DNA from 4 places in the Moorella sp. E308F genome. Region 1 is predicted to be linked to each of the others. Evidence: riboswitches for the same ligand, from Rfam matches in the RefSeq annotation. Region 1 holds a riboswitch; each other region holds the start of a gene.
The links. Region 1 has a riboswitch for cyclic di-GMP ahead of E308F_RS13305 (hypothetical protein). Riboswitches for the same ligand answer to the same signal wherever they lie in the genome.

Region 1 (7,617 bases):
GCCAAAATTCGCCGCCAACTTAACCATGCTGTTTACCGAAGTGCCTTTCCTGGAGCGCTTTCAGGCCGCGCGGGAAGCGGGTTTCAAAGCGGTGGAGTTTCTTTTCCCGTATGAATACAGCATGGACGCGATAAAGGGCGCGGTAGAAGAAAACAATCTCCAGGTGGTGCTTTTTAACCTACCTGCCGGCGACTGGGCGGCGGGTGAGCGCGGCATTGCCGCCAACCCGCAGCGGAGGGAAGAATTCCGTGAAGGAGTTAAGCAGGCAGTGGCCTGGGCCCGCGCCCTGGGCGTGCCGCGGTTGAACTGCCTGGCCGGCAAGAGGTTAGACGCCTTCACTTTTGAAGAGCAGTGGCAGGCGCTGGTGGACAACGTCCGCTATGCGGCTGGAGTTCTGGGAGAACATGGCTTAAACCTCATGGTGGAACCCTTAAACCATTACGACGTACCGGGTTTCTTACTTAACACGACCGGACAGGTTTTGCAACTGCTTGCCGAGGTTGATATGCCCAACGTTTATTTACAGTACGACATTTATCATGCCCAGAAAGTAGAAGGAAATCTGACGGCTATCCTGCGCGAGCATCTGCCAAAGATCGGCCACATCCAGATCGCCGACAACCCCGGCCGGCACCAGCCGGGAACGGGCGAGATTAATTATCCTTTCTTGTTGCGGGAGCTGGACAACGTCGGTTATAAGGGTTATGTGTCTCTGGAATACATTCCGGTACCGGACACTCGCCGGTCTTTAGACTGGGTGGCAGCGTACGGGTACAGGCTAGATTAATTTGGGGAGTGCGTTAGCCCCGATAAAAGGAGTATGCCGCTTGGGCGGCACATTAAAACCAGGTAAAAATTTTGGCGAAAGGGGTAAAAAGAAAAAGATGAGTAAAATTGGCTTCATAGGACTGGGCATCATGGGCAAGCCCATGAGTAAAAACCTGCTGAAGGCTGGCTATGAGCTGGTCGTATATGATATTATTAAAGAAGCAGTAGACGATGTAGTGGCCGCCGGCGCGGAACCGGCCGGTTCCTGCCGGGAGGTGGGCGAACGCTGCGATAAGTTTATCACCATGCTGCCCAATTCCCCCCACGTGAGGGAGGCTGTCCTGGGGCCGAATGGTTTGCTTGAGGGTGCCCGGCCTGGTTCAATCCTTATTGATATGAGCTCCATTGACCCTATGGTTAGCAGGGAAATAGCCGGGAAGCTGGCTGAAAAGGGCGTGCGTATGCTGGATGCGCCGGTGAGCGGCGGCGAACCCAAGGCCATCGACGGAACTTTGTCGATAATGGTCGGAGGCAAACAGGAAGACTTTGATGAATGTTATAATATATTAAAGGCCATGGGATCTTCCGTGGTCCGCGTCGGTGACATCGGCGCCGGCAATGTGACCAAACTGGCGAACCAAATTATTGTCGCCCTAAATATTGCCGCCATGTCCGAGGCCCTGGTCCTGGCCACCAAAGCCGGCGTTGACCCGGAACTGGTCTACCAGGCCATCCGCGGCGGCCTGGCCGGGAGTACGGTCCTGGACGCCAAGGCGCCCCTGGTGCTGGCCGGTCAGTTTAAGCCCGGTTTCCGGATTAACTTGCATATTAAAGACCTGGCCAATGCCATGGCTGCCGGGCATGAGGTGGGAGTTCCCCTGCCGCTCACCTCTGTTGTTATGGAAATTCTGCAAGCCTTAAAGGTTGATGGCTTGGGTGACGCCGACCACGGAGCCATCATTCGCTTTTACGAAAAACTGGCACAAGTTGAGGCAAGAAAGCATTAGTGGTCCCCCTTTGCGAGGTCCAGGCTGCCTGTAAGCCGCCTGGACCTTTATGCCAAAAACTTGAAAGGGCATGATGTGGAGAATGATCCGAACTTGAGCGGTGCCAGAGGGGCAATAGGACAGCGAGGTCTTAGTGGAAACATTTTGGTATAGGTGCGTGAATAACCATGAAAGACGGGCTAATCATCCGCAAGAAGAAAATGTATGAAGAAGTGGTGGAGCGCATTACCCGGTTGATTAAGAGCGGGGAGTATAAAGTGGGGGACCGCTTGCCGCCCGTTCAAGAATTGAGCGAAATGTTCGGTGTCGGTACCCCCACTTTAAGGGAAGGCCTCTCTGTCCTGGCCTCCAGCGGCATCCTGGAGATAAGGCACGGTAATGGCATTTATGTCAAGCGCTTTCCCTTGGAACCAGAGGACCTGATGGCCAAATTAAACGAGGTAGAATACCAGCAGTTGCTCTCCTGGGTTGAGTTTCGCCGGGCGCTGGAAGCCGAGGCTGCTGCCCTGGCCGCCGAAAGGAGCGACGAGGCGGATTTAGAGGCCATGGAAGCGGCAGAAATAAGGCTGGAAGAGGAGATAACCAGGGGAGAAATCACCATCGAACCTGACTACCAGTTTCACAACAGCATAGCTTTAGCCACCAAGAATCCTATATTTATCCAGACTTCTACCACTATAGAGCATATTATTCGGCAGTATTTTCATTTGAGTTTACGCTACGGCAGGACCTTGCCCTGGCACCGGGAATTGGTGGTGACTGAACACCGGAAAATATTGGAGAACATCCGCAAGAGACGACCGCGAGAAGCGCGCAATGCCATGCTGGAGCACCTCAACAACGTCTCCGGACGGGTGAAGCTTTTAGAGAGCCTGGCCGGGGGTAAGCAAATTGATGATCGTTAAGATGCGTTACTTAATCAAACCGGAGTATAAATTTAATTCATTTTTAAAGAGGGCTTAATACAATTATAACCCTGGCGTGCTATTATAAAAGCGAGCAAAGCCCTCTGACCTCCTTTTTAATATATACCCTACCACACCCGGATTGCCCGGGTTGTTTTTTTATTGCCCCAAAAAGTGGTATATTTTGCAGGAAAAAAAGCATTAATGTCGAATAGCGTAAAGGGTTACCGCTAAAGGCAAACCCCACCGAAAGGGGGGGACGCAAAGCCATGGGTCTAAGGCTTTTACGAGCTAAGATCGCCAGGCTGCCGGTACTTTGATGCTGCTGCAATTTTTAAGCATGAAGACAGGGGCGGCCTTTGGCGATGAGGCTGTCCTTTATTTTTTGTCTTCCATGAGGGTTGCTTCGCGCATGTGATCATTGCCGGGAAGGGGTAAAATTAATGAATAAAACCATAGGGTTATTGTCCGATGGCCTGCCGGGATAAACTCGTTAACCAGGAAGTACTGGAAGCCCTCCTGGACGATTACCTGCGCCGTAAGACTTTGCCGGCAACCTATAAAAACTATCTTTTGAGGTTAATCGAAGGCCAGGTTAACATACTCGTTCACAATCTTTTACAAATGGTTGATGGCGAGGGCGTTAATGAACCTGGCCGCTGCGTTAAATTGTCACAGCCCGGTGGGCAGAAAACGGCTCTATGTCAATAGTTGTGGGATTAAATTTTGAGGGCAACATCCCAGGAAAATTTTCTTGATGAAATGATTACGATTCCTAAAACCAAAACTTAATCGTTTCAGCATTTTGCTTAAAGTATTCTTGCCTTCTATATAACCATTGGTGTACCGGCGGCCTTGCTGGGTGTATCTAACCAGGTTTAATATTTCTGACCTCCAGAACTTAATAGTACGAGCCCATACCCGTCCCTCTACATTTTCAGCGCATTCTGCATTTATAAGCCAACGGCTTAAGGCAATTTCTGCCTCTTCAACCCGGTCCATCTTTATGATTTGTCTTAAATCTTCTTTTAGCTGGTATAGTTCATAGAGGGACGGGTATTTATTCTTAATTTCTTCTAGCTGCTGTTGTTGTCTGGAAGTAAGTTTTTCTTTAGCCTTGAGCAAGGGTAGGCGAGGTATATTCTCCTTGCCTGCTTCTTGCTCTATCTTGCGTGCTTCATTTAAGCGACGGTTGGCATCCTGAATTACATGGAAAGGGTCTACTATTATCCTGGCTGAAGGAAAGATTGCTTTTATTAACTTGCGCCAGGAGTCTTTCATGTCAATTACTACTGCTTCTACTTTAACCCCGGCTTTTTTGAGCCCCTCCAGGTAAGCCTTTATAGTTGCTTTCCTGTCATCACCCAAAATCGTCAAAGGCCTCTTATCCGGTTCCAGGCGCCCTACTACGCATACATAATCATTCCCGCTAAAGGACAGTTCATCTAAGGTTAAGACTATGGGCTCTTGAGTATCATCTGCTGGAAGACCGGACTGGATATACTTGTCTAGTAATCTTATAACCCTATTAGGAGTAAGGTGTAATATTCGGGCTGCATAGGTAAAGCTCATCCTCTGGGCATAATACACTACTGTCTGCACTCCTAGTTTTGTAAATCTGGCCCAGGGGATGGTATTCGGAGGACGAAGGGTAAAAGTCTTATGACAATGGTAACACTTATACCGTACAGGAACCCAGGATAAAAAAATCCATCTCCCGTATAAAAAAGCGTGACGAATTTTCCTTTCTTGGGGCTTCCGGTTCTTCTTTAAAATGCCGTGCTTATGTAATTTGCCTTTGTTACATGCAGGGCATAATGCTGGCGGCTCTAGCGTCACCCTTAACACAATATCTTTACGTTCCTGCCGTTCTCCTAAAATGGACTGGAGTATTTTATCAAAATTCTCTTGTCCCTTGAGGGTGATCGTGCTATTCTTATTCATGGGGGCACTCCTTTCCTAATGGGGTTTTTGTTTGCTAACATTTGATTTGGATGTGCCCCCCTCTTTTTCCTCCTTTAACTTCTAAAATCTCTTCTCCTCTGTCCTTCTATCTCTTCCTATCCCCTCCCACACTTTTTATTATAGAGCCGCAGAAAACTTGACAGAACCGGAGCTATCTGTTAATATATCGCTACGGAAAGCGTGGTAGTGCCTGAATAACGGGCGGAAGTAGCTCAGCGGTAGAGCATCGCCTTGCCAAGGCGAGGGTCGCGGGTTCAAATCCCGTCTTCCGCTCCATATTTTTGGCTTGGGGGGACCTCGGATCGGGTTTTTACCTGTCCGAGGTGTTATTCTACTAGCTTGTTTTTTAGTAGGCGCGGCAGGAAAAGGTAGACAAAGCGGCGAAATAAAATTGCTGATAGTATTTTATGCTAAATGGATGGTCATAATGAATGGCGTCCAGTAGTCGGGAGCAGGGAGGAGCAAGTAGGTAATGAAGGCTACCGTCGAGAAGTTAGATAAGCATCAGGTACTTCTGGAAATTGAAGTTGAAGCACCCAGGGTACAGAAAGCCCTGGATCAAGCTTACCGCCGCCTGGTAAAGCGGGTAAACATCCCGGGTTTCAGGAAAGGCAAGGCACCGCGTTTTATCCTGGAACGGTATATCGGCAAAGAGCCTATCTATAATGAGGCGGTAGAAATTGTTATTCCACCGGCCTATAAAGAAGCAGTAGCCGAGCACCAGCTGGAACCCATCGATCACCCTGAAGTGGAAATAGTCAAGGTGGAAGAGGGCGAGCCTTTAATCTTCAAGGCCAGAGTAGAAGTCAAGCCGGAAGTCCACCTCGGCACCTACAAAGGCTTGGAAGTGGAACGGCCGGAAGTAAAAGTTAGCGAGGAGGATATCGACGCCTATCTGAAAAGCTTACAGGAGCGTTATGCTACCATCAAGAACATCGAAGATGAACCGGCGGCAGCGGGGGATATTGTCGTCATTGATTTTAAAGGGACGGTAGAAGGCCAGCCTTATCCAGGTTTAGAAGGAAATAATTATCATCTGGAATTGGGGTCGGGTACCTTTGTCCCCGGCTTTGAGGAACAACTGGTAGGTGCCCGTCTAAACGAGGAACGTACCGTTACCGTTACCTTCCCTGCCGACTACCACAAAGAAGACCTGGCGGGCAAGGAAGCCGTCTTCCAGGTTGCCATCCGGGGCATTAAACGAAAAGAGCTGGCCCCTCTGGATGATGAATTTGCCAAAGACGTCAGCGAGTGCGAGACTCTAGCCGAACTGCGCCAGGATATCCGCCGCCGGCTGGAAGAGAGACAGCGGCAAGAGATTGACGCTGCCGTAAGGCAAGCTGTAGTGGCCAAGGCCGTAGCGGCAGCCACGGTGGATTTACCGGAAATCATGGTTAAACGGCGGATCGAATCCCGGCTCAGGGAACTGGAACGCAACCTGCATGCCAGGAAAATAACCCTGGGGGAGTTCTTAAATAATACTGGTAAGACTATGGATGATTTAGAGAAAGAATTCCAGCCCGGGGCGGAAAGGGATGTAAAGACCGAACTGGTGCTGGAAGCCATTGCCAAGGCCGAAAATATTGCGGCCACGGAAGAAGACATTGAGGCGGAAATTGAGAAGATGGCCAGGATCTTCCGCCAGGATGCAGCCGAAGTACGGAAGAATCTGGGCGACTTGTCCCTCCTGAAATACGATATAATGATTAAAAAGACCATAGATTTTCTGGTCGAGCACAGTGTGGCCGTACCTCCCCGGGAAGGCGGAGAAGGGGAGACAGGAGAAACTGCTGCGACGGAAGGCTAAAAGGAGTAGAAGCGGTTGTGGAAGGAATTTTTCACCATGGAGGTGGGGTAAGGAGTGTCAATCCTGGTACCGGTAGTAGTTGAGCAGACCAACAGGGGCGAGCGGGCCTACGACATTTATTCCCGCTTGCTGAAAGACCGGATTATCTTCCTGGGAAGCGCCATTGACGATCATGTAGCCAATCTGGTGATTGCCCAGATGCTATTCCTGGAGGCAGAAGATCCCGATAAAGATATCCACCTGTATATCAACAGTCCTGGTGGTTCCATCTCAGCCGGGATGGCTATCTTTGATACCATGCAGTATATCCGGCCCGATGTTTCCACCATCTGTGTCGGCCTGGCAGCCAGCATGGGCGCTTTTCTCCTGGCTGCCGGTGCTAAAGGCAAGCGTTTTGCCCTGCCCCACAGTGAAATTATGATTCACCAGCCCATGGGTGGCACCCAGGGGCAGGCGGTGGATATCGAGATTCATGCCAGGCGTATCCTGGCCATCCGGGATACATTAAACCGTATTTTAAGCGATATTACCGGTAAACCGGTGGAACAGATTGCCAGGGACACCGACCGCGATCATTTCATGACCGCCCAGGAAGCGAAGGAGTACGGTTTAATTGATGAGGTGATCACCAAGCGCGAGTTGCCCGGTAAATAGGGACAGCGAGGTGAACTAAAACCATGTATAAATACACGGACGATAAGGGCCAGCTGAAGTGTTCTTTTTGTGGTAAACTTCAGGACCAAGTCAAAAAGCTGGTCGCCGGTCCTGGCGTCTATATCTGCGACGAATGTATTGAGCTGTGCAATGAGATAATCGAAGAAGAACTGAGCGAGGATCTGAACCTGGAAATGGGCGAACTGCCAAAACCCAAAGAGATCCGGGAAATCCTCGACCAGTATGTCATCGGCCAGGATAAAGCCAAGAAAGCCATGGCGGTAGCCGTTTACAACCACTACAAGCGCATCAACCTGGGCATGAAGATGGATGACGTCGAGCTCCAGAAGAGTAACATCATCATGCTCGGGCCCACCGGCAGCGGTAAAACACTCCTGGCTCAGACCCTGGCCAAGATCCTGAATGTACCCTTTGCCATTGCCGACGCCACTTCCCTTACGGAAGCCGGTTATGTAGGCGAGGATGTGGAGAACATCCTGTTAAAGCTAAT
Region 2 (7,617 bases), on a different contig from region 1:
AGGTAATATCAACATTACCAGGGTGCATGAGGGCGGGGAGCACACTGATAACAACCCGCCCTTTAACCCCCCTTGCCACGGGGCGGCCGGCTATGGTAGCAATGATCTCCAAACCATCTTTGCTTAAAACAGCGCCGGAACCGGCTGTCATTTGAATATCCCTGGGCTCGGGGGGCACGATTATTTCCCCCGTTACCGCCTTCCCCGGCCGCCCAACTTCGGCCGGGTGTTTCCTGGCCAGGACCATTCCGGCTTCAACCGCGGTAAAACGAAACCTTTCCCGGAAGTTCACTGTCTCCTCTTCTCCGACTGCTACTGGAACCTTTTGCTGGGTAGTAAAGAATAATTCTACCGTGGCGTCTTTACCTGGTACTGGTGGTTGCCCCCGGGCAATAATTAAAGTACCCTCGGTTGAGGCTTCAAGTCCCCGGGCACAGGCCTGCCAGTCGATACCATACTTGATACCCTGGCGCCCCATTTCCCTGGTTAAATCTTCCAGGGTAAAGGGTTTATAGAAATCTTCGTGCTCCAGGACCTCCAGGTATAAAACCCGCGCCGGTGGCAGGTCCCGCACTTGCCGCCGGACTAATACCCAGGGTTTTACCTGTAAAAATGCCTCCTGTTTATCCGCACTAACCTTTACCTGCCAGTATCCTTCCCGCCTTTCATCCAGGACGATTATTTCCACCCTGTCCTTCTCATTTACAGGCGTCGGTTCGCTTCGTTCTTCCCCATTTACTACCAGGCGCAACCCCGGGCAGGGCACGATCACCGGATAAGGGCCTCCGGGCGGGTGTTCTATTACCAGCTGTCCGTTTATTATGGCCGCCCGGGGTGCCACGCCCTTTTCCCCGGGCTGTTCAAGGGCTCCAGTCTTTAAAGATTCCACATGCAATCACTCCCCTCCACTTTGAGGGGCGCCTTTAAGGGTTTCTAAGACGCGGAAAAAGCCGATTATTTCCAGGTCATGGCGAATATTTGCGGGGATATGGGTAATTTTCAAAACGCGGTTCTGCTGGCTCAACAACCTGGCCTGGTTAAGAAGCATCCCGGCACCGGAGGAATCCATGAACTGCAGGTCCTTAAGAACTACCTCCACCACGGGAGCCTCCTGCCTTTCAATCTCTTGCTGCAGCTGAGCAACATTGCTGTAGTCCAATTCCCCCGCTACCAGCAGGGTGGCCTTTTCCTTTTCTTTATTTACCCTGATCTCCATGACACTCACCCCCCTTTTCCAGCTCTTTCTTAAGGATTACCAGGGTTACATCATCCCTTTGCTGCCTGCAGCCGGTAAAGGTAAATAAGTCATTTAAGATAACCTCCTGGAGTTCAACTGCATCCAGGCAGGTATTGGCGGCAACTATCTCTTTGAGGCGATTTAAACCATAATTTTGACCGTTGGCATCGCGGGCTTCTACCAGGCCATCGGTATACAGGATAACTACATCGCCGCGAGACAGGACAACTTGTTCCGGTCGAGTACCCTGGTATTCTTCCAGGAAGCCCAGGGCCACCCCCCTTACCCGGGGTACGTGGATATTACGGCCTGAAAATATTACCGGAGACGGGTGTCCGGCGCTGAGGCAGGTTAAACAATTATGCTGCTGTTCATAAGAAATAAGGCACAGGGTAGCAAAGGAACCGGCGCGGTGCAGCTGTTTTCCTCCGATTGCAGCCAGCTGATTTATGATTTCCAATAGGGACAGATCTTTCCTGGTACAGGCATGTAAGATTGTACAAAGCTCCTTCATTTGCCCGGCGGCACGCATACCTTTACCCATTACATCTCCGATAGCAACAATAAGTTGGTCTTCACCCAGGGGAATAAAATCAAAAAAGTCGCCGCCTTCCAGGTCTGCTGGAATACTACACCCCGCACCCTGTATACCGGCATGTATTATTTGTTTCCCCTTGCCACCGGTATCCAGGGACATTTAATATTCACCCCCGGTTGCCTTGCTCTGGTCACTACAATCTAAAAGTTCTTCCATACCTACCAGCCGAAAAACTTCGGCAATCTCCGGACAGGGGTTAATAACCCGTACCTTACCTCCCTTCATTGACCACCGGCGCTGTATTTCTAATAAACCCCTGAGACCTGTAGAATCTATAAAGGATACTCCTGCCAGGTTTATTTCCAATTGCCCCTCTCCTTCCTGTACTTCTGCTGCTCGCTCCAGCGTGGCCAGGGTTTCCATGTCTAACTCCCCTTTAAGGTTTAAACAGCGCCCATAAGTGCCTTTGGTTACAGAAATTGCCAGCATAATATCGCTCCTCCTCTTTCTTTACTTAAGAAGCTGGAGAACAGATATCTTCATCTGCTGATTGATGGAAATCAAGGACCAGGGTGGTTCCCCTGGAACCGGTAGTTAGATAAACTTTATCAGCATAATAAAGCATTAAAGTAAACCCACAACCAAGAGAATTTTTTGTGGAGTAATGTCGCATTAAAGCCGCTTTGGGTAAATCTTTTATCTTAATTCCCTGGCCCTGGTCTTGAATAATTACCCGGATGGCCGCATCCGTCTGCCGTACCACCCATTCACCACCCGTAGCGTGTTTTAATGTATTGGTCAAAGCCTCCGTTAAAGATAAGGCCATGCCGTACGCGCGGGCGCTAAAAGCCGCAGGTAGCAAGCTGCATAACTTGCTGCGAGCCAAAGCTATGTCAGCAGCCTTGTTAACTACTCCCCTTGCCAGTTCATTCCCCTCGGATAATACAGCTACCATTTCTTCTGAAGTCAAAAGCTGCAGGCGCCCATTGGTGACGGCAGCCACGGCTTCCCGGTAGGCCTGCATCTCCTGGCAGCGCATCTGCCTTTCCTTTTCAATAATTTCGGTAAGATCAAAGGCCAGCAGGCCCCCTGACCGGGAGTCAAGGGGTATACCGTGCAGGTCAAAAATCCTTTTACCGTCATCACTTACTATCACTTCCCGGCAGTGGGTTCCCCGGTGTATTGCCTGGCGCATTAAATTTTCTATTGCCGGCAGGGGCAGTTCCAGGTCAGCCTGTCCTGTCAGATGGCGAAAACGCCCCTTTTCGTAACGCATTACCTTGCCCAACCGCATGGCATTAAAAATCTCCGAGCTTTCTAACTCGGCACGCAGTCGTTCTTTAACCAGGTCCTGTAAATGGGCGGGAACTAATTGGGATACTTGCTCAATGAAGTCCCCCGTACTACCCGTCAGTAAACGGTATTCTTCATTACCCAGACGGCTGGCTGTTTCCTCGCCCCGGTAAACGGCTATGATATCAAAGAGGTGGATGTCACCCTTGCCCTTGGTCGGTACCCCTGCTACATCCAGGCTAAGATGCTGCTTTAAATAAATCCGGTATTGACCGGGAATGGGAGCTTGTGTTTCCAGGCCCAGTTCCATGGTATTCAATACGAGAATACGGCCAGCATAACGTTTCCCATCGGGGGCAACCAGGCTAATGCCTATGGGTACCGGTGGCTTACGGCGTAAAGGGCCGGGGCTCATGAAATAATCGCAATCGACACAAGAACGATCTGGGGTCTTGCGGGCACACTGGCTACACTCTTGCATAGCTGACCCCCCCTCTACTGCTCTGGCTTTAAACCAGGTTTAAAGATTCTCTTTCTCCCATAAAGAGAAGTTTTTTCCTTATCTCAAGTAAAATTTGGGTAACTGTATCCCTTTGCACTGAACCCGCCCCCGCCTTCGTTCCATCTAGAAATAGCAAGGCAGCCACGAGTAATTCGCATGGCTGCCCTTTACTTTAAAGTGGCAGCCTGGCAGTCATACCAACAAGTGGCTACAGACCCATGGCTTTGCGTCCCACCCTTTCGAGTGGTTTGCCCTTGAACACTTTAAGCTATTTACATAAGAAAGATATCTCTTAGGAAACCCTGGGAGCAGAGGAGAAGGTATGGTGACGGCTGTCCAGTGACCCCTGGACATTTTTCCGAAAAATCACAAGGAAATTCTGGTTCCTGGAGGTGTTATGGAAGGTAACACTGGATGGGTTGGGAGGAATGTTATTTGCAGTAATTTTAAGGGGGCTAATAGAGGGGAAACTTTTTTCCAATATTTTACATACAAGGCATATAATCCCCCCCCCCCCCCATTGGTTATTTTTATTTTTTATGTTAATTTCTGTTATGCTCTTTGCCATCGCTGGAATTATCCTCCAATAATTTGCTTTAATATTTTTATATTCGACCCCGCTCAACAAATTCCTTCTCTCGGAAAAAAGCAATCGTTAATTTACCCCGCCCATGGTTGCCAGAGCCGTAACAAAAAAATTGCCATGGCACTGGTTGCTTCATCCATGGCTTAGGGGGCAAAACGGTGTTATCTTACCTTCTGGATACCCAGGGCCTTCTCCAGGTCAATAATATGTTCCTGCTCAACTACGGCAATCTCCCTGATGACCTGGGCGACATCGTACAATTTCAAGGCTTCCAGTTGTTCAATGCGCTGCAGGTAACGATTCAGGGCGTCATACTCGGCTTCCAGGTCCTGGCGCAGCATTTCTACGTTATTGAGGGAGGTCTTGATTTCCTGCACCTGGACGGTAGGAATGCCGCCCAGGTACTGGATCTTGTCGCTTAACTTTACGGCATGCTCGTGTTCTTCCTGGGCATGCTGGAGCTCTTCATCGATAATAGCAACATACTGGGGACCGGTAAGCATGCTGGCATGCTGGATATACTGGATCATGGCGGCGTATTCCCAGGACAGGTCCAGGTTGAGAAGCTTGATTATTTGCTCGATGGTCATAGGGCCACCTCCAGGAGTATACTTATACTACATAATATTAGTTTTCCTGGTAAGTGTGCCCATACAAAAAAATCAAGTCCAGGTATTGGTTTAACCATATTTATAAAGGATGCCGAAGCCGCCGCGGGGATAACGCCAGTCAATGTTATCGTGGGCGCAGCCGTAGCGACAGGTGCCACACTCCACGCAACCCTCGTAGGCCGTCTCGATCCGTTTCTCCCCTTCATTCCAGACATATACCCGGGCCGGGCAAATAAAGGTGCAGGGCCTGCCGTCACAGTGGCGGCAGACCTCCCGGTCCTTGATCCTTAAGTGAGGGTGCTTATCCGTTTGGTAACGGTTGAGGAAGAGTTTATCTTCCAGGCGCATCATCCCATCACCCTCCAGAGGTGGTAAAGGTCCCCGGCCAGTTGTATACGGCTGCGTTGGGCCGTAATTTCTCTCCAAATGCGCTTCTGCTTTTCCCCCTTGGGTACATTATCGACAGTTAAAAACTCCCTGGCGGCCCGGGAAAGGAGCTGCGGATACAGGGTAAAGAAGTGGGGATTTTGGTCAAAGAAAAAGGGGGCCCGTTGGTATTTCTGCAAGTCTTGCAAGACAAAGCTCTCCGCCAGCATCTCCCGGTAGGGCGCCAGGTTGGCCGCGCTGTAGTCGCCCTTTTCCCGGGCGGCCAGGATGGTTTTCGCTGCCAGCAGGCCGGAGGTCATGGCGAGATTCGAGCCTTCCCGGTGAATCCCGTTGACCAGCATGGCGGCGTCACCGGCTACCAGGACGCCGTTGCCATAGAGTTTAGGAATGGCCCGGTAGCCGCCTTCGGGAATCAGGTGGCCCTGGTATTCCTTGCTCTCCCCCCCGGCCAGGAGCCGCCGCACCATGGGATGACTTTTCAGGTGTTCCAGGAGATCGTTGGGGTTCAAACGGCGGCGGATCAGGCTCGACAGAAGGACGCCTACACCAACGGATAGGGAATCCTTGTTGGTATAGATAAAGGCCGTACCCATCATACCTTTAGTGGCTTCACCGAGGAGTTCAATGGTGCAGCCCTGGCCTTCTTCCAGGTTAAAGCGGTCCTCAATCTTTTCCCGGGGCAGGGCAATGATCTCTTTGACGGCTACGGCCAGCTGGTTGGTATTGATGCCGTCCTTTTTCAGGCCGGCCTTCTGGGTTAAAAGGGAATTGGCGCCCTCGGCCAGGATGACTACCTCCGCCCGGACATCGCCCTCAGCCCGGCCCGCCCTTACCCCAACGACGCGATCCTTCTCCCAGAGGAGGTCCTCGACGACGGTTTCATTAATCAGCAAGGCCCCGGCTGCCACGGCCTGTTCCGCCAGCCAGCGGTCAAAGCGGGCCCTCAGCACGGTAAAGGCGTTGTAAGGCTCGACGGCAAAGGCCATGCTTTTGTAACCCAAAGTAAGGGCCGCTTCATCGGTTAGCAACCACAGGCGCTGCTCCACCACCGGCCGCTCTAAAGGGGCCTCCCGGTAAAACCCGGGAACTATCGTTTCGGTGGGGTGGCGGTAAAGGACCCCGCCCATGACGTTTTTGCTCCCGGGGTGCTCGCCGCGTTCAAAGATAATTACCTCCACGCCGGCCCGGGCCAGGGTTATGGCCGCCGCTAGCCCGGCCGGCCCGGCGCCCACAACGACGACTTCAAACCTAAGCGCCATAATAATGCCCCCAAGTCAAACTGCAGATAAACTGTGTATACTATTAAATAACCCTGTTTGTTGCCGGCCTACGCGGGTCCCGGGGCCAGCCGGCGGCGAAATTCCGCTGTTAATGCCGGAACTACCTCCCGTAAATCGCCGACGATACCATAGGTGGCAATTTTAAAAATTGGGGCCTGCGGGTCATTATTAACGGCTACGATAACGTCGGCACCCTGCATGCCAACCAGGTGCTGGATGGCTCCGGAAATGCCGATGGCAAAATAGATTTTGGGCCGCACGGTAACCCCCGTCTGGCCCACCTGGTACTCCGGAGGCAGCCATCCGGCCTCCACCGCCGCGCGTGAGGCGCCCAGGGTGCCGCCCAGGACCCCGGCCAGTTCTTCCAGGAGGCGTAAGTTTTCCTTCGACCCCACGCCGCGGCCACCGGCAACGATGATCTCCGCCCGGTCAAGGTAGACGGCTTTGTTTTTTTCTTCGATGACCTCTATAACCTCGGCCCGGGCCTCGGCTTCATTGAAGGCCATATCCAACCGCACCAGCTCTCCCCGGCGGCCTTCCTGGCGGGACGGCATGGGCATAACCCGCGGCCGGACGGTGGCCATCTGGGGACGGTGCCGGCGACAGAGAATGGTGGCCATGACATTACCGCCAAAGGCCGGCCGGGTCTGCTCCAGGAGGCGTGTTTCCGGGTCAATGGTGAGACTGGTGCAATCTGCCGTCAGGCCGGTGCCCAGGGCGGTGGCCACGGCTCCCGCCAGATCCCGGCCCAGACTGGTGGCCCCCAGGAGCAGTATCTCCGGTTGGTACTGTTTTACCAGCTGTACCAGGGCCTGGGCATAGGGGGCCGTACGGTAGTGTGCCAGGACGGGGTTCTCGACCAGGTAGACCTTATCCGCCCCGTAGACCCACGCCCCGTCAGCCAGGCCGGCCACCCCCTGGCCCAGCAGGACCCCGGCCAGCTCTACCCCCAGGGCACCGGCCAGTTGCCGGCCTGCCCCCAGGAGTTCCCAGGAGACGGGGGCTACTTCTCCCCCCACCTGTTCAATAAAGACCCAGACGCCGCGATAACCGGCATTCGCTGTATTAGCCGGCATGGGTATTCCTCCATTATTTATCAGCTATAACCTTCGTCTGTACGAGTTTTTCTACCAGGAGCGCCGCCGCTTCCCGGGGATCGCCGGGAATTATCTCTCCGCCCGGC
Region 3 (7,617 bases), on a different contig from region 1:
AACCAGCTGGATTTCCGCTGCTGTTTCCGTTGCCATAAGTATCCCACCCCTCTTTATCTCACAGGTAAATTCTGCATTGCTAGGGAAATTCCTTTAAAAGCAGGTATATTTTTATCTCCGTTGGCCAGGCTAAAGTTGCTGGCAAAACCTGATTCCGAGTAACCGGTCGTTCAGACTGAGTTTCCCCGCCCTGATTATAAATAATGGAGGGAGCAATGAATATGCCTCCTCAAGTCAAGTGCCGGGTGGCCAATTGCATCTACTGGCAGGACGGCAACTGCCACGCCGACAGTATTACCGTGGCCGTCCAAGGAACGCCAAATACCTCCAGCGCCCACAACGACCGCGATACCGAGTGTGAAACCTTCCAGGCCCGCGTCTGAAACAGGAGGCGGGAGCAAAAAGTCGTAGACAGGCACTATTATAGCTTGAACCGGGCCACCGCCTTTTCCAGGTTACCTGCGGCAACGGCCAGCTGCTGGGCCGCCTGACTGATCTGGTCCACGGCTGCCGTCTGCTCTTCCGTGGAAGCGGAAACCTGCTGGGTGCTGGCAGCCATCTCTTCAATACCGGCGGCTATACTTTCGACCCGTCCTTTGACCTGGCGGGAACCCGCATACATTTCTTCCGCCTTAACAGCTACATTTTTGATCTTGCTTACCAGGGTTTGGATGGACTGTTCAATGGCGGCGAAAGCCATACCCGTACGGCCCACCACTTCCGTACCCTGGCGGACATCCTTAGAGCCTTCGGCCATGCTGTTGACCACGCGCTCCGTCTCCCGCTGGATCTCCTGCACCAGGCCGACAATCTGTTTGGTGGCTTCGGCCGACTGCTCGGCCAGTTTCCGCACCTCATCGGCAACGACGGCAAAGCCGCGTCCCTGTTCCCCGGCCCGGGCCGCTTCAATGGCCGCATTCAGGGCCAGGAGATTGGTCTGCTCGGCAATGCCGGAGATAACACCTACAATCTGGCCAATCTGCTGGGAACGGGCTCCGAGCTCCTCTACAGCCCCGGCCAGGCTTTCCATGCGCATGGAGATGGCCTCCATTTGCTGGGTGGCTTCGGCCACCGCCCGGGCACCTTCGCTGGCCTTAGCTGCGGCCTGGTCGGAGGCGGCTGCCATATCCTCGGTGTTGCGATGGACTTCTTCCACCCTGGTCACCTGGGCGTCAGTCGCGGCCGCCGTCTCGCTGACCTGCTGGGCCTGGTCTTCGGCGCCTTTGGCCATTTCCTGGGTGGTGGCGGCCACCTGGCGGGCGGCGTCCCCCAGCTCCTGGGACATGCGGGCCAGGTCCTGGCTGGCCGCGGCCACCTGGTTAGTCATCTCCCGCACCTGGCCGATAAGCTGGCGCAGGTTTTCTCCCATAGTGTTAAAAGCAGCGGCCAGCTTGCCCACCTCATCGTTGGTTATAACTTGAAGGGGTTCGGCAGTGAGATCACCGCCGGCGATCCGCGTAGCGTAGGCAGCTACCTGGCCCAGGGATTTACCGACCATGCGCCTGATAAACCATGCTACCAGCAGCCCCAGAATCAGAGCCAGGAGAAGGCCGCTTACCAGTACTGCCCGCGCTCCCGTCACAGCGGCCGTTAGCCGGTTTTCGGCTAGGGTGTTTTTATCGATCATTCCTTTGGCCATGTGGTTGGCGATATTGTTGATGTTATCCAGGGAGGCCCCCATCTGGAAACTCAAAATAGGCAGGGCCGCCATGCGGTCTTCCTGGCTGGTGTTGACGATGCTGTTCTTGAAGGTATCGGTAAAACTCTTGGCAGCCTGGGTCATGGCCGCGAGATACCCGGCCACCTGGCTGTCGAGTTGTTGTTGTTCCAGCCGGGCGCGGGCGTCATTGAAACGCTTCATGGCGTCGTCAAAGGCCGCCACATGGGTCTGGGAACCATTGATTATGTAATCGGTGGCCCGGCGGTAGGCATCCCACACGGCGTTGGTCATCTCGGTAAAGAGCATGTTCTGCTCATGGGCCAGGGTTACTTCCCGGGAAAGCCGGTCTACCTGCTGGAGATTAAAATTGACATAGACCACTACGGCAACAAAAATCATAATGATAAGGATAAAGCCGGCTGTTAATTTCCTTCCCAGCCGCCAGCGGCTGAAAAAACCTACCCGGGCCTTTACCGGGCGGGGTAATCCGGGCGGCTCTTGACCCGCCGGTTGCCCTGCCCGGCCTTTCTTTTTAAATAAGTGCAAACGCATAAATGGAAACCCCTCCTCCGGTTGGTTAATAAATAATAAAAGCTACCCCCTGGGTAGCCCCGTCCCACCCGCGGCAACTGGCTGTCCTGGCCCGTAGCCGGGCTTTAGACCCTGTAGCTTTGCGCCCCTGCCTTTCGGCAGGTTTGCCTTTTCGGGGAATTTTTTCTATTTTCGCCTTAATTATAACGCAGGAAGCCATTATTATGCAAGATATACCAATTAAGAAGTTCTCCTATTGGCTTTCCACGGCAGTAGTACTATTACCGGTTTTTTCGCCCCGGGCTATCAGCTCGGATATGGTTACCAGTTCATAGCCTTTATCCCGTAACCCCTTAATCAGGAGCGGCAGGGCCACCAAGGTGCCGGGACGGCCTTCATGAAGGAGGATAATGCCTCCATCCCGGACATTAGCCAGGACGTGCTGGACGATGGCCCCGGGGCCGGGATTGGACCAGTCACGGGGATCTACGCTCCAGGTAACTGTTGGGGTGCCCAGCCCGGCTGCTGCAGCCAGCAAATTGGGTCCCATGGCGCCATAAGGGGGACGGAAATATTTTACCGGCCGGCCGCTTATTTTCTCCAGGGCGGCAGCCGCCTTGCGGAGGTCGGCCTCAGCTTCAGCCCGGGTCACCTTTCCCAGGTTGGCATGACGCCAGGAGTGGCTGGCTATTTCGTGGCCGCCTTCCAGGGCTGCCCTGACCAGCTCCGGGTGGGCTTCAGCCTGTCGCCCGACCATAAAGAAAGTGGCCTGGGTTCTGGTAGCTGCCAGTACGGCTAAATAACGTCCTGTCCACCGGGGAAAAGGGCCGTCGTCAAAGGTCAGGGCCACCCGGCGGCCGGCCTCCGGTACCTGGCGCAGAGGCTGGAGCCCGCGTTGGGACTGCGGCTCCGGGGCGGCCGGCGCCGGCCGGGGTGGGGGTGGCGGTATAGCCACGGGTTCAACAGGGGCGATAGACATTCCCGGATCGCCACCGGCCATCTGGTAATGTTCTGGAGAAGGCGGGGAGCTTATCTCCGGCCCGGCAGTTCCAGACTGAAGCCAGCCGGCACCGCCAATGGTGGTTACAACCGCCATTAAAGCAGCTATTACCACCAGGTACCCCAGCTGCAGCAACGCAACCGGCCAGATCGCCCGCGGGTACCTGCCAATCCTGGCCACCCAGGGCCAGTGCCCCACCACAAATTTACCTGCCTGGCTCATACCGGTTCGCCCCTCCTGCCCGCTTTTTTTCATGCAGTACTTTCTACTTTATTAGACGTTTTTCAGGGCCGTTAGTTCCGTAAATATGACGTAAAATTGGCTGCCGCCAGTTTGCCATAATATGTAAGAATAGCAATCATAGCTTGCGGAGGGACGATTTCATAGCGGTAATAACGTTGGACATAAGCCAGGGCCTGCTGGAGCCTGGCTGTACCGGCGACAGCTTCCAGCTCCAACCAGAATATGGCTCCCCGGTTATAGACGGCCTGGCGGTAGACCTGCTCATTACCATATTCCTCAAGGGATAAGTTAATAGGTTGAGCTGTCTGTTCCGCCAGGCGCCCGATCTCGGCCAGTTTAGCCTGGTAAAGGACCGGATCGCGCTGGCGGTAAAAAAGGAGAGTGCTGTACTCGGCCAGGCCTTCGTCAATCCAGGCCGCATGGATGCTATCGTTCCCCACCAAGTTGTACCACCACTGGTGGGCAACCTCATGGACAACGGTAGCAGGACTATAATTTTTGCGGTTACTTAAAATAATAAAGCCCGGGTATTCCATGCCGGCCAGGTTATCCAGGGGGACAAAAGCCAGGTGCAGGTAGCTGTAGGGATAGGGTCCATAAATTGCCTGGAAAAATTCTAAAGCCCGGCCGGCTGCCTCCAGGGCGGCCGCTGCCTGCTCATCCCGGGCGGCTGTCACCAATTGGACCGTTCCCACCTGGCGGGTGGTAAACTGCAAGTCAGGAGCGGCCGTAAAGGCAAATTCCCGGATGGGGTACTCGCTGTTAAAGGTCCAGACGGTCCAATCACCCCCTTCCTGCCGCCCTGTTTCCCGGGCACTGGCCAGGACCTGGTAACCGGGGGGCATAGCCAGGCGCACCCGGTAATAGGCATCAGCGGCAAAATATGGGTCACCGTAGGATGTACCGGCAACCCCTGTCCAGGTATCGCCGGTACGCGGGGCAAGGATTGGGTACCAGCCGGCTGCCATCAGAAGGTCCCCGTTGCGGCTCAGGCGCGCTGCCCCTGGCGGTACCTGGGTAGTGAAGGAAAGGGAGAGGAAAAGGGTTTCCCGGGGAGCGAGGTTCAAGGGCAGAAATATTTCCAGGGAACTACCCCGGGAATTGAAGGGAACGGGCCGGTTATTTATATAAACCCTGCTAACTGTTAATTTCGCTCCATTACCATACTGAGCATTGGCCGGGAGATTGAAATATAGTTTCCGCAGAGGTACAAGATAAGGATTTTGGTAAGCTAGGAGGAGTTCACCTGCAAGCTGCCCCCTGGCAGGATCGTACCTGGCCTGAAGGTCATACACGGGATAATAACGGAAATGCAGGCCGGCCCGACCCTTGAGGGGAGGGAGGCGTATATCAGTACTTTCCTGCTCTGGAGCAGCTCCCATTCTGCCGGCGTCAGGCAGTCCCAGTACCTCCAGAGCCAGGTTTAAGGGTATGTAAAGCTTATCGTCTACCAGGACCGGGGCCACGTCAAGCCGCCGGGGTACTCCATCGACCTCGGCTGCCAGGCTGCCGGCGGCTACGGCAGCTCCTTTGCTTCCCCGTAAAATACCCCTGTTCTTGTACCAGTCGGCACTGCCGCCGGCCAGGGGTAAAAAATCTCCCGCCGATACCAGTATATGCCCCCCTGCTTCCAGGGGTGGCGGGTCCAGGACCACCTCTTTAAATGTGATCTCTTTAACAATGATCTCCGGCAGGGATTGAATTGGCCCCGGCACTGCTGCCGGGCCGGAAAAAATGACCAGGGCCAGCAGGCCAATAAGGGCACCGGTGAGGATCTTTTTGGGCATCGCTTCACCGCCTTGCCCTTTATTTCGACAACACCACCCTTTCTCCTGCCACACGCATAGGCAAAAAGGTCAGGTGCATAATAAGTTTAAGCACTTTTTAAGGGGGGAGCCGGGTGAGTATCTGGCGGACTAAAAGCATTAAAGACTTTATGCAGGAAGGCCGGGACAATGAAAAGTTAAAACGTAGTATTGGCACGCCGGAATTAATCGCCCTGGGAGTAGGAGCTATAATCGGCTCTGGTATTTTTGTCCTGACTGGAGTAGCGGCGGCCAATTATGCCGGCCCGGCCCTGGTCTTTTCCTTTATCCTCTCCGGCATTACCGCCGGGCTGGCGGCCCTGGTCTACGCCGAAATGGCCGCCATGATCCCGGTGGCCGGGAGCGCCTATACATATGCCTATGCTTCTTTAGGTGAAATTATTGCCTGGATTATCGGCTGGAACCTGATCCTGGAGTACATGGTAGCCTCGGGGGCGGTGGCTGCCGGCTGGAGCGGTTATTTCACTGATATGCTAAGGTCCGTGGGGATTGCCCTGCCTGCGGTCCTGGTAAATTCTCCTGCCAGCGGCGGCCTCATTAATTTGCCGGCCATCCTCATTACCGCCCTCATGACCCTGGTAGCCATAAGGGGCACAACTACCAGCGCCAGGACTAACAAAATTATCGTAGCCATCAAAATCCTGGTAATCCTGGCCTTCCTGGCACTGGGCATTCCCCGGCTTAACCCGGCCAACTGGCGTCCTTTTCTCCCCTTTGGCATCCCCGGTGTCATCCACGGTGCAGCCATTATCTTCTTTGCCTATATCGGCTTTGACGCTGTTTCTACGGCGGCCGAAGAAGTGCGCCACCCCAGTAAAGACCTGCCCCGGGGGATCATCGGCTCCCTGGCCATCTCTACCTTATTATATATCGCCGTAACTATAGTCCTGACCGGCCTGGTAAGCTACACCCAGCTCAATACCCCATCCCCGGTAACTACCGGTCTTCTGGCTGCCGGTGTGAGGGGTGCCTCGCTAATTGTCGGCACTGGCGCCCTGGCCGGTTTGACCAGCGTCCTCCTGGTAACCATCTTTGCCCAGAGCCGGGTCTTTATGGCCATGGGCCGCGATGGCCTCTTGCCCCCCTTTTTTGCCCGGGTCCACCACCGCTACCATACTCCCTGGCTGACAACCATAGTCGTCGGTACCTTTATCGCTCTCATCGGCGGCCTGCTGCCCATTGGCCTTATCGCCGAGCTGGCCAATGTCGGTACCCTGTCGGCCTTTTTCATCGTTTCCCTGGGTGTACTCATTTTAAGGCGCACCCGGCCCGATTTGGAACGGCCCTTTAAAGTACCCTTCATGCCCTGGACGTCCCTTTTGACCATGGCCTTTGCCCTTTACCTCTTCTTCAACCTACCCCGTTTAACCTGGATCCGTTTCGCCATCTGGATGGCCCTGGGGCTGGTGGTTTATTTTGCTTACAGCCGCCACCACAGCGTCCTGGCCAGGGTAGAACCGTCACCCCTTCCCCGGCCGAACCCGCGGCCTTTTTCCCCTTCACGGCCGTTTTTTATCTCCCGTCCGGCCCTGGCGCCCCTGTTTTTGCGCCTGCGCCTGCCCTGGCGGCGAAAATAGCCATGGTCCGAAAGACACTACCGCCTGTAAGAAAAATAAAAATCCCCGGGAGAAATCACTCCCGGGGTTTCAGTCGTCCGGACCACGCTGAATGGTGCCGTCTAACCCGGCCTTTCTGGGCCACATGGCTTCCTTTTTTCTAACCTCTGCCTTTCTACCTGGCGTCACCTGTGATTGGACGCTTACTGGCTCGGCTTTTCGCCCAGGACAACGCTGATATCCAGCAGCTGGCCGCGGCGGAAGACCTGGAGCTGCACCTGCTGGCCGATCTTCAGGGCCTGGACTTTATTTACCAGATCACTGGCATCCTTTATCTTTTGGCCATCCAGCTGCAAGATCACGTCATATTTCTGAATACCCGCCCTCGCCGCCGGGCTGCCGGCCTCTACCTGACCCACCAGGGCCCCTTCGGCAGTCTGCAGGCCCAGCATTTCGGCTATATCCGGCGTGACCGTGGCCAAGGCTACTCCCAGCCAGGGCCGGGCAATTTTGCCTTTATTCATCAGGTCATTAAGGACCGGCTGTACTGTGCTGCTGGGGATGGCAAAACCGATCCCCTGGGCGCTGGCGTTAACGGCGGTATTGATACCAATCACTTCACCCTTGAGGTTTAGCAGGGGGCCACCGCTGTTGCCGGGGTTAATAGAAGCATCTGTCTGCAGCAGGTTTTCATAATGTCGGTCCTGGACATCGATGGGCCGGCCCTTGGCACTGATAACGCCCACCGTTACTGTATGGTCCAGGCCATCGGGGTTGCCGATGGCGATGGCCCATTCACCA
Region 4 (7,617 bases), 250 kb from region 1:
TCAGTTCCAGCTTTTTTGAGTATCCTAGACAACAATGGCGTCTTCGCCTCCCCGGGCGATGATAATCTCGCCGGCTTCGTCTAGACGCCGGATAATCTGGACAATACGCTGCTGGGCTTCTTCCACATCCCGCAGGCGCGCCGGCCCCATGTACTCGATATCCTCTCTGAGCATCTCGCCGGCCCGCTTGGAGAGGTTGCGGTAAATGCGGTTGGCCACTTCTTCGCTGGCCGCCTTGAGGGCCAGGGCCAGGTCTTTGAGATCGACTTCCCTGAGAACCCTGCGGATTGAGGTATCATCCAGGGTCAGGATGTCTTCAAAGACAAACATGCGCTTGCGGATCTCGTCGGCCAGTTCAGGGTCATCCTGTTCCAGAGCTTCCAGGATGGTCCGCTCAGTGCTGCGGTCGGCCCGGTTCAAGATGTCCACCAGGCTTTTTAAACCGCCGGCCACGGCAAAGTCCTGCTCCACCAGGGAGGACAAACGCTGTTCCATGATGCTCTCCAGCTCCCGCAGCGTTTCCGGGGAAGCCCGCTCCATGAGGGCAATCCTTTTGGCCACGTCGGCCTGTACCTGGTCCGGCAGGGCACCCAACACTATCGCTGCCTGCTCGGGTTCCAGGTAGGCCAGGATCAGGGCTATAGTCTGGGGATGCTCGTTGTAAATAAAGTTCACCAGCTGCTTGGGGTCGGCCTTGCGGATCATATTGAAAGGCCGGATTTTGGAAGTGGCCATAAGTTTTTTTATAATTTCCGAAGCCCGCGCCGGCCCCAGGGTTTTTTCCAGCACCTCGCGGGCATATTTCATCCCTCCCTGGAGGATGAACGTATGGGCATCGCTTAGCTGCAGGAACTCATCGACAATCTGCTGCATGGTTGCCGGGTCGATAGAGGTAGTGTTGGCAATCTGGTAAGTAATGCGCTCAATATCTTCCTGGGCCATTTGTTTTAAAATTAAAGATGATAACTCCGGCCCGATGGTAATCAAAAAAATCGCTGCCTTTTCCAGGCCGGAAAGAGCTTTCTGCTTCGCCAATCAAGCCACCCCTAGTCCTCCGCCAGCCAGGCCCTGATAAGTAAGGCTGCATCCTCCGGCCGCTGGCGGATGATTTCCCGTAAGCGCTCCAGTTTGGCCTTGCGTTCGGCTTCCTGGCGTTCTTTTTCCACATCCACCGGTTCTACCGGCTCAACTACCAGGGGTTCTACCGGTACACCAGCCTGCATGCCAGCTGTTAATGCCGCGCCGGGGAGCCCCGCTTGTAAAGTCTTCTGTCGCCGGCGGCGTAACAGAAGCATGACCAGCACCACCAGTAAGAGCAAGCCCCCCAGCCCTGCCGCTCCCCAGAGAAGGTACTGCTGGAGCAGTTGCTGGCGCTGCTGCCGGGCCTCCATCTCCGCCGCCATCTGCTGCTGCAGGGAGTTGTCAAAGGGTATTGGTTCAACGTTAATCTGATCGCCCCGGGCCTGGTCGAAGCCTATAGCAGCGGCGACGATATTTTGTATTTGGGTTCTCAGGGCCGGGGTCACCGGGCCGTTGACAGCCACCGCCGTAGAAAGCCGCCTTACCTGGCCGGGAGCCACGATGGTATGGGTCTGGGTCTGGTCAAGCTCATAGTTATGAACAGTATCGGATTTATTATAATTCCCCGTTGCCGGGTTAAGGGCCTGGTATACCGGAGGCTGGGTGTTGGCCGGCGTCCCCGCCGGTCCACCGGTGCCGCCGGTACTGCCCTGCTCCGTTTTAACTTGCTCGCTCCTCAAAGCGCCTTCCTTGCCCCACACCGTCTGCTTAATTTCCTGCTGGTCGAAGTTCAGGTCGGCGGTGACCATGGCCACAGCTTTACCTGGACCCAGGATCTGGGTCAGCATGGCTTGCAATCGCTGTTCCAGGTCCCTTTCATACTGTCTCTTCAGTTCCATCTGGATTTGTTGCTTCTGGCTTAAGGGCGCCGCGTCGCTGCCGGCCAGGCCGTCACTCAAGACGTTGCCGTACATATCAATAACGCGGATATTCTCGAGCTTGAGGCCCGCTACGCTGGCCGCCACCAGCTCCATGATGCCCTTGACCTGTTCCGGTTTTAAACGGGCCAGGGGTTTAAGTTTTAGCATTACCGCCGCCGAAGGCGGCTGCTGTTCCTGTAGAAAGACGCTGGGCTGGGGAATGACCAGGTGCACCCTGGCGTCTTCCACTTCGTCCAGGGCAACGATGGTCCGCCGCAGCTCTTCCTGGAGGGCGCGCTGGTAATCTAGATTGCGCTCAAAATCGGTCATCCCCAGCTTGTTCTGGTCAAAGAGTTCAAACCCCTGGCCGCTGTTTAAAACCCCGGCACTGGCCAGGTCCAGGCGCAGCTGGTAGAGCTGGTCCTTGGGCACCAGGATGGTCGTCCCCTCGCCGGCCAGCCGGTAGGGCACCTTCATTTCTTTCAACTTTTCCACTACCGCCGCCGCATCACGCTGCTGCAAATTGGTAAACAGTGGTGCGTACTGGGGCTTCAGCAGCCACTGCAGCAAAAAGGCGCCACCCAGCAGAGCGGCTATACTGATGGCCAGGAGGGCCGAACGCCGCCCGGGAGTTAAACCCTGCCAGAAATTTTTTATCCTGTCCAGAATTTGTTTAAGCTTCATTTTGAGCTCCCGGAAGGCAATATTGCTTTGCTAACCATAATTAATATCACTACCAGGAAAAATGCCTCCCCTGCACCTAACTTTCACCGCCTGCCGCACCGCCCCCTGCCGGTCCAGGGCAAGCAACTGCTCTCCCCTCAAGTGCCGCGCTGCTGCCGACCCGGCTCAAGGACGGCACTAGAACTGCATGCGGGAGATTTCCTGGTAAGCCTCCACGACCTTATTGCGCACCTGCACGGCCAGCTGGAGGGAAAGGTTGGCCTGTTCCAGGGCCAGCATGACCTGGTGAACGTCCTCGATTTTACCGGCCAGGTACTCCTGGGTGAGGGCATCGGCCTGCTGCTGCAGGGTATTGATTTCCCCCAGTTTTTCCATCAGGATTTCTGCAAAAGACCCGGCTACGGCTCCTGTACCCTGGGGAACGGGCCGGGACTGCTGGCTCTCCTGAAGGGGAGCCGGCATTAAAAGGGATACAGGTGAAAGGAGCATGTGCATTTTCCTCCTGAAAGTTATAACCCAGCTTCCTTCAGGCTGGAGGGTACAGCCTCCGGGCTCCGGTGGTTCTCAGCTAGCAAACTTAGCGCTCAGCCTTGCTCGGCGGCGGGGGTGGCTAAACTTTTGGCGTTTCAATCATGCATCACGGGGTGTGCTACTTCTTATTCCTAAGCCACGTTACGATCCCCATCCCGTTCACCGCCGCCTCGCTACGGCTTCGCTGAGTTTGCTGACGCCTCGAACCAAGTCGCCCTCCGCCTGTACCCTCCAGCCCCTTTTCCCAGCCATATATTTTCATACTTCATGGCTGGGGCGGCAGCCATACCATACCTCTAACGCCCGATCTCCAGGGCCTTCATGGTCATGGCCTTGGCCGCATTAAGGACGGTGACGTTGGCCTCATAGGCCCTGGTGGCGGTGATCATGTCCACCATTTCATTAACGATATTGATATTGGGCAATGCCACATAACCATCAGGGTCGGCATCCGGGTGCGACGGGTCGTATACCAGGCGGGGCGGCGTGTTATCCTCAACAATAGCCGCGACCTCCACTCCCCTGCCCGGAGCCTGGTCCGGCGACTGTCCCAGCGCTTCCCGCAGTTTCTCCGCAAAAACCGGCACCTGCCGCCGGTAGGGGCCGCCCCGGGGTGTCCTGGTGGTATTGATATTGGCTAGATTGTTGGCAATTAGGTCCAGGCGCAGGCGCTCGGCCGTAAGGCCGGAAGCGCTGATAGCCAGGGCCGGCAATAATTCCACCCCTACCGCCTCCCTTCGTTAATCACATAGCGCAGCATGGCCAGCCGGCCGTTTAGCTGCTGGACGGCAAAGTTAAAGTTCAAGCTGTTCTGGGCCAGGTCGACCATCTCCCGGTCGATATCTACGTTATTGCCGTCCTGACGCATCGTGGTGCTGTTATCCTGATTAACCTCCGGGGTAAGATCCAGACTGGCTGACGGCAGATGATAGGGGTTCGTACGGTACAGGGTTAGACCCGGCTCCAGTCCCAGGGCCTGGCCGAGTTTCTCTTCAAAGGAGACATCATAGCGCTTGAAGCCCGGGGTATTGACGTTGGCGATGTTGTGGGCGATGACCCGCTGGCGTAAAGCCGCCGTGTCCAGGGCCTTTTCCAGGACATATAAAGCCGGCGTCATAAACATCCAGGTTTCCCCCTCTTTCCCGGAAAAACGATATTTTTCTCCAGCGGTTACCACTTTAGCATTTCTATGGGAATTTGGGTATCGGGCTTAAGGCCCAAATTAGTCTGGGACTTTAGTCCTAAAAGAAAAGCCCGTTTACCGGGCGTCTCAAAGGAACCGGGAACGGCGGCCTGGCAGTCATAGTCCTTCACCCCGGGGCTAGAAACAAGAAGCGTACAAGCCCTGCCCCGGAAGACACGGACCTTAGACCCATGGCTTTGCGCGCATCCCCTTTCGGAGAGCTTGCCCTTGACGCCCGGAGTAAGAAAATTTTACCGTTGTATTTTCGATATTTATTCAACACGATTTGCCAAATTCCTGCATGTCGGGAGAAAATCAACCAAAAAAATGAGCCGTTCCACCCCTCCGGGAACAGCTTCCTATTTTTCTTTCCTCTAAAGATTTCGCTTCCAACTGTGGTATAATATAGCCATCCCAACCGGCCTGGGATTCGGTATAGATACGACAATCATCCTGGAAAGGATATAGGGCTATAATATATAACATTAAGGGAAGGACAGAAGAAAGGGGGGTCTAAAGAATGGCGGCAGTCGAGGTTCCTCGCCGACGTTTTACTGTTGAGGAGTTTTACCAGATGGCCCGGGCAGGCATCCTGGGAGAAGACGACCGGGTAGAGCTGATCGAGGGGGAGATTATAGAGATGGTGCCGATAGGGACCAGGCACGCCGCGTGTGTCAGACGGCTGCTTCATATCTTTAGCACCAAAATAGGCGATAATGCCCTGGTAGACACCAACAACCCTTTACGCCTGGACCAACACTCGGAACCCCAGCCTGACTTGATGTTGCTTAAGGCCCGTGATGATTATTATGCTTCTTTCCACCCCCGGCCGGAGGACGTATTGTTGTTAGTCGAGGTGTCCGACACTTCGATGGCTTATGACCGCGAAGTAAAGGCAAACCTCTATGCAAAGGGTGGGGTTAAGGAAGTATGGCTGGTTAACCTGCAGGCGCAGCAGGTGACTGCCTATCGCCTGCCTTCGCCCTCCGGGTATAGAGAGGTTAAAGAATACGGGCGCGGCGACCATATTTCACCGCTGGCTTTCCCGGGGCTAAACATTCCCGTCCAGGATATTTTACCGGGAGATTAGCCCCGGGCTTTTACCGCTTTCCCCGCACCCGTTTCTTCATCTACTTGATTAAACTCATCCTCACCTGCTGGTGCCTTTCTTGCCGGCAGCTTTCCAGCTGCAGGCGCCGCAGGATTACCATATCCCCCTGCACTTCCACAGCCACGTGATCGCCCGTTTCCCATCCCAGCTGCTGCCGGATCTCTTTCGGGATAACTACCTGCCCCCGGCTTGATAGTTTTGTTATTTCAATCTGCTTGCTCATGGTCTTCCTTCTCCTGCCCCCGCTCGCTGCCCCTTCTTAACTCATAGCCGCCGGTCCAGACACCGGGGTACAGCGGTTTTATTTTCCCGTCTGTAGGCCCGGGCCATTTGCCGGGCTGTTTGTACCTGCTCCAATTCCAACTTAATCGCTGCCATAGCTTTTTGTATATTTTTTAGATTAGCTTCCTGCAAATGCCGGCATTCCTCCCAAAGGGATCGCACCTGCCGGGTAGCCCCGGCCAGCTCCTGGCGGGTTGCCTCTGGCAGGAACTCAATCTTTTCCCACTCCAGAGCTTCACACCCTGAAACTAATACCAGGAATTCTTCAAGCTGCCGGGTAGCCTGCCGCGCCCGGGTCAGCCTTTCCCTCCAGGAAGCGGCTTCTGCTATGAGATTATTTAATTCATCCCAGACGCCGGCTTGAATGGCTTGCTGTTGTTGCTCTAAGTTTTGCTGCCATACCTGCATCAGTTCTATTTCCTGATAATACGCCTGCAAAAGCCGCCTGGCCACTATTTCTATCTCGCTCATTATCAGCCCTGCCAGTTCATCCCAACTCTGGTGCGATAATCGTGGGACTGGTATTTTTTTGTCGCTTCTTCCCAGGTGTCGCGCAGCTGCTGTAACAGGTCGATTACTTCATTAATCATAGTTGCGCTCTTTTTTACGTTAGCCTGGACCAGGTGACGATACATGAAGTCGTAAAGCTTATAGAGGTTCTCTGCAATTTCTCCTACATCCCTGTTTAAGGTCGCCATCAGTTCGCTCAGGATATCCTGGGCCCGGCCCAGGCTATTGCTTACTCCGGCATAATCCTTTTTTTCCATAGCAACCAGCCCCTGGCGGCAAAAGCGCAAGGCTCCATCATAAAGCATCAGCACCAGCTTTTCCTGGGACAAGGTTTGGACAAGGTTTTGTTGATAAGTCTGGTACGGATTATTTACAGCCATAAGTTGCACCTCGTTCTCTATCCGCATTTCGGCGTATACTGCTGTTCAAGCCTGTCATCTCTGCGGGCAGGGTTGCAGAGCCTTCTCTTATCCGTATCTTTTACTTCAATAAAAACACTACCTTACCTGGTAAGCGCTCAGGGACGCAATCTGCCCGGCCAGCCAGTTCCCCTGGCTCTGCAAAGCCGCCAGGGCCTGCTCCATAGCCGTAAACTGCCGCCGGAGCTGCTCTTCCTTTATAGCAAGCCGGTCTTCCATGCGGGCGATCTGGTCGTCAAGGTCGTCCATAATATCTTGCAAAGACTTTTCCCGAGAGGGAATAATGCCATCTCCGGAGCGGACAAGGGAAGTAAGATAATCATCCAGCCTGTCAACCAGCCCGGTGCCGCTGTCATTGGTAAAGACAGCCATGACGGCTGCCGGGTCATCTTCCAGAGCGGCCGTCAGTTTTTCCGTATCCAGGGTTAATTTACCGCTGCGGTCGAATGTTAACGAAGCACTGCCCACCGTGGCCCCGGTGGAAATGCCGATGCTCCAGGGGGTCTGGTAAGGACCCGTTATGCCTGCTATTTCAGCTGTCATCAGTTGCCATAAATAACTCTGCACCCGCGCCAGGGTAGGATCACCCTGTAAATCGCCTTCATCCCCGGCTTTGGTACTGATAAAATCCATAACCGAGTTATATTGATCCACCATAGCTTTAACAGCATCGACGGCTTTTTGGGTATCTTTGCCTATATCCAAACTCAAAGTTTCCGCCGCTTCAATGGTACCATTACCATCGGTGTCAGTTACAGCCAGGAGGTTCAGGGTAACCCCCTGGATGACATCAGTAATGGTATTGGAGGAGCGGGTTATAGTGAGGCCATCGATGGTAAATTCGGCATCCTGGGCGCGTGCAATCTCTGCACCTGCCAGGAGCTTGGTAGTATCGGTTGCATCTATTATTTTAAGGCTATTCAATATATGGGTCGTAGCATCATCATTAAACTGTAT

Region 2: linked by a shared signal. The riboswitch ahead of E308F_RS03940 (ATP-binding protein) and the one ahead of E308F_RS13305 (hypothetical protein) in region 1 are both predicted to bind cyclic di-GMP.
Region 3: linked by a shared signal. The riboswitch ahead of E308F_RS16720 (methyl-accepting chemotaxis protein) and the one ahead of E308F_RS13305 (hypothetical protein) in region 1 are both predicted to bind cyclic di-GMP.
Region 4: linked by a shared signal. The riboswitch ahead of flgB (flagellar basal body rod protein FlgB) and the one ahead of E308F_RS13305 (hypothetical protein) in region 1 are both predicted to bind cyclic di-GMP.

Annotation. Positions count from the first base shown of each region.
Region 1 is NZ_BJKN01000003.1:118,848-126,464, forward strand. Features, by position in the region: gene hyi (hydroxypyruvate isomerase) at 1-787, shown strand, start outside; gene garR (2-hydroxy-3-oxopropionate reductase) at 885-1,775, shown strand; gene E308F_RS13300 (FadR/GntR family transcriptional regulator) at 1,943-2,680, shown strand; cyclic di-GMP riboswitch class I at 2,906-2,993, shown strand; gene E308F_RS13305 (hypothetical protein) at 3,152-3,391, shown strand; gene E308F_RS13310 (ISL3 family transposase) at 3,380-4,624, opposite strand; tRNA gene E308F_RS13315 (tRNA-Gly) at 4,847-4,921, shown strand; gene tig (trigger factor) at 5,118-6,452, shown strand; gene clpP (ATP-dependent Clp endopeptidase proteolytic subunit ClpP) at 6,507-7,106, shown strand; gene clpX (ATP-dependent Clp protease ATP-binding subunit ClpX) at 7,130-7,617, shown strand, end outside.
Region 2 is NZ_BJKN01000001.1:780,752-788,368, reverse strand. Features, by position in the region: gene E308F_RS03960 (DUF342 domain-containing protein) at 1-889, opposite strand, end outside; gene E308F_RS03955 (STAS domain-containing protein) at 896-1,216, opposite strand; gene E308F_RS03950 (PP2C family protein-serine/threonine phosphatase) at 1,197-1,934, opposite strand; gene E308F_RS03945 (STAS domain-containing protein) at 1,935-2,264, opposite strand; gene E308F_RS03940 (ATP-binding protein) at 2,290-3,549, opposite strand; cyclic di-GMP riboswitch class I at 3,747-3,833, opposite strand; gene E308F_RS03930 (ferritin-like domain-containing protein) at 4,318-4,746, opposite strand; gene E308F_RS03925 (ferredoxin family protein) at 4,837-5,115, opposite strand; gene E308F_RS03920 (FAD-dependent oxidoreductase) at 5,115-6,413, opposite strand; gene E308F_RS03915 (electron transfer flavoprotein subunit alpha/FixB family protein) at 6,482-7,510, opposite strand; gene E308F_RS03910 (electron transfer flavoprotein subunit beta/FixA family protein) at 7,524-7,617, opposite strand, start outside.
Region 3 is NZ_BJKN01000001.1:1,159,136-1,166,752, reverse strand. Features, by position in the region: gene E308F_RS05855 (chemotaxis protein CheW) at 1-36, opposite strand, end outside; gene E308F_RS05850 (DUF1540 domain-containing protein) at 222-383, shown strand; gene E308F_RS16720 (methyl-accepting chemotaxis protein) at 422-2,212, opposite strand; cyclic di-GMP riboswitch class I at 2,282-2,370, opposite strand; gene E308F_RS05840 (polysaccharide deacetylase family protein) at 2,445-3,413, opposite strand; gene E308F_RS05835 (M1 family aminopeptidase) at 3,485-5,221, opposite strand; gene E308F_RS05830 (amino acid permease) at 5,335-6,837, shown strand; gene E308F_RS05825 (trypsin-like peptidase domain-containing protein) at 7,020-7,617, opposite strand, start outside.
Region 4 is NZ_BJKN01000003.1:364,860-372,476, reverse strand. Features, by position in the region: gene E308F_RS14600 (FliH/SctL family protein) at 1-35, opposite strand, end outside; gene fliG (flagellar motor switch protein FliG) at 25-1,035, opposite strand; gene fliF (flagellar basal-body MS-ring/collar protein FliF) at 1,047-2,624, opposite strand; gene fliE (flagellar hook-basal body complex protein FliE) at 2,802-3,113, opposite strand; gene flgC (flagellar basal body rod protein FlgC) at 3,452-3,877, opposite strand; gene flgB (flagellar basal body rod protein FlgB) at 3,880-4,278, opposite strand; cyclic di-GMP riboswitch class I at 4,440-4,575, opposite strand; gene E308F_RS14570 (Uma2 family endonuclease) at 4,859-5,428, shown strand; gene E308F_RS14565 (AbrB/MazE/SpoVT family DNA-binding domain-containing protein) at 5,469-5,672, opposite strand; gene flgN (flagellar export chaperone FlgN) at 5,714-6,202, opposite strand; gene fliS (flagellar export chaperone FliS) at 6,205-6,621, opposite strand; gene fliD (flagellar filament capping protein FliD) at 6,739-7,617, opposite strand, start outside.